DNA from 3 places in the Xenorhabdus poinarii G6 genome. Region 3 is predicted to be linked to each of the others. Evidence: predicted binding sites of a transcription regulator. Region 3 holds the regulator's gene; each other region holds the start of a gene.
The links. Region 3 encodes Fur, which represses iron uptake genes when iron is present. Its sites were predicted from a motif close to ATAATAATGAGAACNACTATCAA; they were not measured.
Positions count from the first base shown of each region.

Region 1: the regulator Fur is predicted to act here: its motif matches at 701-723, upstream of exbB (tonB-system energizer ExbB).
Region 2: the regulator Fur is predicted to act here: its motif matches at 1,462-1,484, upstream of XPG1_RS13745 (TonB-dependent receptor domain-containing protein).

Region 1 covers NZ_FO704551.1:2,887,480-2,889,761, forward strand. The annotation lists gene metC (cystathionine beta-lyase) at 1-506, opposite strand, end outside; gene exbB (tonB-system energizer ExbB) at 971-1,930, shown strand; gene exbD (TonB system transport protein ExbD) at 1,937-2,282, shown strand, end outside.
Region 2 covers NZ_FO704551.1:2,961,267-2,963,548, forward strand. The annotation lists gene XPG1_RS13745 (TonB-dependent receptor domain-containing protein) at 1-1,439, opposite strand, end outside; gene XPG1_RS13750 (ATP-binding protein) at 1,600-2,282, opposite strand, start outside.
Region 3 covers NZ_FO704551.1:2,336,955-2,339,236, forward strand. The annotation lists gene ybfE (LexA regulated protein) at 74-364, shown strand; gene fldA (flavodoxin FldA) at 540-1,073, shown strand; gene fur (ferric iron uptake transcriptional regulator) at 1,261-1,713, shown strand; gene glnS (glutamine--tRNA ligase) at 1,895-2,282, opposite strand, start outside.

The DNA of each region.
Region 1 (2,282 bases), 550 kb from region 3:
ATAGCAGGGATATCCTGTACTTCCATTGTCAGTGAGCCGGGCGATTCAAGGAAGAGCACTTTGGTATTGGGTTGGATCAATAAGGTGATATTCTCCCCGATCATAGGATCAAAATAATCGATGGCGATCCCCATTTTTTTTAGAAAGTGATCACAAAATTCCTGTGTGGGTTCATAAACCGTCCCTGTCATTAAAACATGATCCCCGGTTTCCACGAATGACAGGATCGAATGAGTAATAGCGGCGGCACCGGAAGGATATAGGGCACAGCCCGCTCCGCCTTCCAGTTCCGCCATTGCCGCCTGAAAAGCAAAATGGGTCAGTGTGCCACGACGTCCATAAAATAATTCACCTTTAGTCCGGTTCTTCAACGCTTGCTTGAGATCTTCAACGGTATCGAAAATGACCGATGAAGTACGTTGAATCAGGGGATTAACGGCACATTGCGTAAATTTTTTTTGTCTCCCTGCACTGACCAATAAAGTTTCTAGTTTTTTTTCTGTCATGGCATCGTTCCCCACATAAATGTCCGGCTGATAATCTCAAGCACATTGCTCAAATATTAGTTAGCAAATTAAAAGATTTGAGGCCATTTTGCCAAAGGGATTCGCACAACTTGACGAAAATTCAAGGTGAGCTGTTGAGGATAAATCAAATTAACTTAACGAAAAAATTTCATGAATCTGTACTTTTTTATTAAATAATAATGATAATTACTATCAAATCGCACAATGTCTGATATCATTTGCGGCGAACTTTTTCCCCTTTCGTGGTAAGAAGTCAGGTTCCGGGTTCAAACATGGCCTGTATCTCCTTGAATGGCAGTAACGAAGCAACAATCTGCAAGAAAGTGGAGATACACGGTGAAGAAGAGAGACATGCTCCGGAGAAATATTAGGATTAGCAAGATGCGTAAACGTGATTCATTGCTAAGTAACAGAATCGATAAGAAAGAGAGTAAGGCTAACTGATGCGTAATTTGACAGCTTCTATTCTATTGGCACTCGGATTAACAAGTTCAGCGTGGGCAGAAACAACGCCAACCGCGCCAGAAAATCAGGCTGCTGTTCAGGTAGCCGCTCCGGCAACATCTGTCGCAACTGACACGCCATCAACCACAGAAACGCAAGCAATCGCGGCGGATACAACAGAAAACGTCGCGGTGACAGAAACGCTGTCCACTGACGTTGTGACACCCATTCAAGCATCTTCTGAAAACCCGTCCAGTGGCTTTGCAACGGATCTGTCTGTTTGGGGTATGTACCAAAATGCAGATATCGTCGTAAAAATTGTCATGGTGGGATTGGTGATCGCCTCTGTCATCACATGGGCACTGTTCTTCTCGAAAGGCGTTGAACTTTTCACCGCGCGTCGTCGCTTACGTAAAGAGCAATTGGCGTTAGCTGATGTTGCCAATCTGGATACGGCAATCACCCTTGCCGCAGACTTCAGCAATCGCAGTATCAGCCGTTGGTTGCTGAATGAAGCACAATCCGAACGTGCCTTGTCTGCTGACAGTCTTGATAAAGCAGGTATCAAAAAGCGAACCGCCTTCCGTATGGAGCGCACCGTCGCAGCAATCAGCCGCCATATGGGGCGTGGTAACGGTTATCTGGCGACCATTGGCGCAATTTCGCCGTTTGTGGGTCTGTTTGGTACAGTTTGGGGGATCATGAATAGCTTTATCGGCATCGCTCACTCACAAACCACCAACTTAGCTATTGTTGCTCCGGGGATTGCGGAAGCGCTGCTGGCGACCGCCCTGGGGCTGGTGGCTGCGATCCCGGCGGTTGTGATTTATAACGTCTTCGCCCGTGTTATTGCATCATACCGTGGTCAGATAGGCGATATGGCAGCTCAGGCAATCCTATTACTGGGACGTGATCTTGATCTGGCTGAAAGCAAAGCAGAAAAAGCAGAAGCAAGGTAATCAATTATGGCAATACGTCTTAATGAAGATTTGGACGATAGCGGTGAATTGCATGAAATTAACGTCACGCCATTTATTGACGTGATGTTAGTGTTGCTGATTATTTTCATGGTCGCAGCGCCATTGGCCACAGTTGACATTAAAGTTGACTTGCCGGCATCGTCAGCTAAACCGCAACCAAGACCAGAAAAACCCGTCTTTTTGACGGTGAAAGCAGATAAACAGTTATACGTGGGAGAGCAGCCTGTTGATCGTGATAATCTGTCTCTGGTATTGGATCAGACCACACAATCCAACAAAGAAACGACAATTTTCTTCCAGGCAGATAAAACCGTGGATTATGCAACCCTGA
Region 2 (2,282 bases), 620 kb from region 3:
TTATTGCTATGCCCAGATAGTCCCATAGCAATCTCTTTACCCAATGGGCCTCTAAAGAGTTCGGTGTAATTAGCAAATAATGTTGTGGATGCCCCAAGCTCGTATTTCAAGCCGAGTGCTTTAGAGAGCTGAGCATAGGTTCGCTCAAAGGGTGCTTTTTGTTTATTAATCGTATGGTATTTATAATGATCCCATCTAATACCCGGTATAACATGGAAATCAGCGAATTGAATATCATCTTCTAAATAAACAGATGAAGCATTTGCTTTCTCTATTTCGCTATTATATTTATTTTCTGATACATCAGTATATCTCATATTAGTATCAAAATATTCATATCCATAGGTTAAATCATGAGCTAATTTCTGAGTATCAAAACTAGAGGTATTACGAACCTTAATACCCTGAGTTTCAACAATACTATCAAATCCTTTCCCACTTCCATTTGCAGGTTTCATATGGGTAGAGGTTTGTTCAGTATGATAAGCGGATATTTTTAGATCAATAAGGTCATTATTAGCAGGTGCATACCCATAAATAACATTATGGGCGTTGCGATCAATGACATATTTCGCTTTTTTCCCGTTATTTACTTGAAGACTTATATTGTTACCAAAGTTTAATCTATGGTTAGTTACCGCATCATTTTTATAATGTTCTTTTGATACATTAATATACTGCTCATCGGTCAGATTAAATTTAGCTTTTAATAAGTAATTAAATAATCTTCCATCTGTCGGGATTGAATCCCGCCCGCGATTATCTCTGCCCGATTCAGAATCGTGCATATTGCGATGGGTAAAATAACCTAATAAATCGGCAGCACCCAATCTACCATATGCCGCTAAAGATTGTTGGAATTCAGAACCATTACTTGAGTAGTTTAATTTTCCCTTGGCACCAAATAATTGCCCTGGTGACAACAAATCACCTGCATCAACTGTCTCAAATTTTAAGGCACCACCAATAGCACCAGTATCATAAGTGATGCTGTTACTACCAACCTTGATATCAACTTGCTTTAACATTTCAGGATCGATACCGTAACTTCCTGAATGGTGGAAGTGATACCCTTCTTGCCTTGCTCCATCGATCGTCACGTTGATGAATTGATCATCCATACCACGAATTTTGAAGCGCTGTCCTAAAGCGCTAGGATGACCCGCTTGGACACCCGGTACATTCTTCAAAATCTCACCGACACTTTGTGCCTGTCTGACTTTTATTTCGTGACGGTTGACTTCGCCGCTATCTTGTTTTGCATTGTTATCTGCAATAACCACAAGTGTATCGCGAGTATCAGTCGATTTTTTAGTTGTATTTTCAGCACTTGCAAATGCGCTGGTAGAGATAGCGACTGTCAGCATAGATGCGGACATCAGAGGAACACACAGGCCACTTTTAGCCAGGCTAGCGTAAATTTTGGTAATTTTAGTCATGTTTATTCAAAGATAGATACTGTTGAGAATTGTTATTATTTACATTTCTATAGTAAATGTAAATAACTTTAAAGCCGAATGGGGGATATATCTGGATGTGAAAGGCAGGATCAACAGATCCTGCTGGTTTAAGTAATATCACTACTCTATCTTTACGACACTACGCTATATTAGCCAGAATCGTCTCGGCATTCTGATAATCCCCGACTTGGACACAGAATGTGATTTTTCCTGAACGATGAGCATGGATCTGCACTTCCATTTTCATAGCTTCCATAACGGCAATCACATCACCTTCATTGACTTGCTCACCTTCTTTCACCATCCAGGCATGCAGGATACCGGAAATAGGCGCTTTGACCTGACGAGGATCTTCCGGCTGTTTTTTCTTTACGGCAGGTACAACAGACGAAGATAATTGTTGTTCACCCATCGGGGTTAAGTGCGCCAATCCCGCCAATAAATCCGATGGCAATCCTAATTCATGCCGACGGCCATCGATCTCAATAAAAGTGCGGGTAATCTTGTTATCCTCCATCGGAAATTGGCGTAGCGAAGCCGCGAGTTCATTCACAAAATCCGTTTCAATCCAGCGAGTATGGACATTGAATTTATCACCAGAAATAAAATCAGGATGCGTCATGACTGCCTGATGGAAGGGCAAAACGGAGGCGACACCACTAATCTTAAACTCTTTCAATGCCCGCCGGGCACGAATAATGGCCTGTTCCCGGTTCGCCCCCGTGACAATTAATTTTGCCATGAGTGAATCAAAGGTGGCCGGAATAATAGAGCCACTGGTTACACCAGAGTCGAAGCGAATACCGGGGCCAGAAGGTGGGA
Region 3 (2,282 bases):
GTAGCGGCACGCGTCCAGCTAAGGTATTATTGCCGGCTATATTGTTGGTACACGCCCATTATCAATTGAATTTATGGCAAAAGAACAAACTGATCGCACCACACTGGATTTGTTCGCAGATGAACGCAGGCCAGGGCGACCGAAAACAAATCCGCTGTCCAGGGATGAGCAGCTTAGAATCAATAAACGCAACCAGTTGCGGCGAGATAAGGTAAAAGGACTGCGTCGAGTGGAACTTAAACTGAATGAAGAGGCCGTCGACATACTTAATCATCTGGCAAAACAGCGTAATATCAGCCGCAGTGAATTGATTGAGCAAATGCTGGTAGCCCAACTGGCAGAAAAAAATCATCCTGCCAATTAACGGCATTTATTCAACGGCAATAAAGCGATGTCACCACACAAATTTGACAGATTTGTCATTGATGTTTGGTCAGAATAACGCTTTTCATGTGACTAAAACTGACATTTTTCTAGCTGATTTCAGCGTGATGTGTATGGATTTAATACACGAATAAAACAAGAGGTTAACCCATTTTATGGCAATAATAGGTATATTCTTCGGCAGCGATACCGGCAACACAGAGAACATCGCCAAAATGATCCAAGAAAAATTGGGTGGTGCTGATGTTGCTGAAGTCCACGATATTGCCAAAAGCAGCAAAGAAGACATTGACGCTTTCGATATCCTGCTGCTTGGCATCCCAACCTGGTATTACGGCGAAGCCCAATGTGACTGGGATGATTTTTTCCCAACACTGGGAGAGATTGATTTCGACGGAAAACTGGTTGCTTTGTTCGGCTGTGGTGATCAGGAAGATTATGCAGAATACTTCTGTGATGCCATGGGCACTATCCGCGATATTATTGAGCCTAATGGCGCAATTATTGTAGGGCACTGGCCAACCGAAGGATATCACTTTGAAGCCTCGAAGGGCATGGCCGATGACACCCACTTTATTGGTCTGGCTATTGATGAAGATCGCCAACCAGAATTGACAGATGAACGCGTTGAAGCCTGGGTACAACAAATTAAGGCTGAAATGAGTCTGTCAGCCATCCTGGATGCATAATAAAGAGAATAATACCCTTTCAAGCGGGATTATTCTTGCATAATGTGTCATGATTCCGGAATAGGTATGGTTTTCATTTTGACTATCCATGCCTATAATCAACTGCGTGAAAACAGAATCATGATTCCCTCACGATACCCCCAAGTATCATAAGTTCACTTAACCCTAGTTACAGGACTGAATCCGCATGACCGACAACAATAAAGCATTGAAAAATGCTGGACTTAAAGTCACACTTCCACGTTTGAAAATTCTGGAAGTGCTACAGGACCCAGAATGCCATCATGTCAGTGCGGAGGATCTCTACAAAAAACTGATTGATATCGGTGAAGAGATTGGCCTCGCCACTGTCTATCGCGTGTTGAACCAGTTCGATGATGCCGGCATTGTCACACGCCACAATTTTGAAGGCGGTAAATCGGTTTTTGAACTCACTCAGCAACATCACCATGACCACCTGATTTGTCTCGATTGCGGGAAGGTCATTGAATTTAATGACGAGTTTATTGAAGAACGCCAGAGAAACATCGCTGAGCGTTATGGCATTAAACTTTCAAACCACAGTCTTTATTTATATGGTCACTGCGCCGCTGGTGATTGCCGCAAAGATAGCGCATTTCATGATGAAAAAGCAGGATAATTCTACTCAGGTGTTTAATTTCATCTGAATAAGCTTCTGCCGATTAGCTTAAGCTAGTCGGCAAGTCGCTTTAAGCACGATTAGATTAGCCAACGATGAGATAGCCACACCGCACTACTGATAAAAAAAGCGTGAAAATAATCACGCTTTTTGGTGTACAGGTTAAGTAAACAGCGTCACATTATCCTTGTGAGATTTTTGCCCAGGTATCACGCAGACCAACGGTGCGGTTAAAGACCAAACGATCAGCACTTGAGAGGCGACTGTCAGCGCAGAAATAACCTTCACGTTCAAACTGGTAAGTTTTTTCTGGTAACGCATTGACCAGACCCGGTTCGACAAATCCCTTACGGATCATCAGCGACGCTGGATTAATCGTGGATAAGAAATCATCCTCCGCTCCCGGATTTGCTACGCTGAACAGGCGGTCATACAGGTAGAATTCTGCCGGAACACCGTAGGCAGCGCTGACCCAGTGAATCACCCCTTTCACCTTGCGGCCATCAGCGGGATCTTTGTTCAGCGTCTGTTCGTCATACTGGCAATAAATTGTTGTGATATTGCCTTGC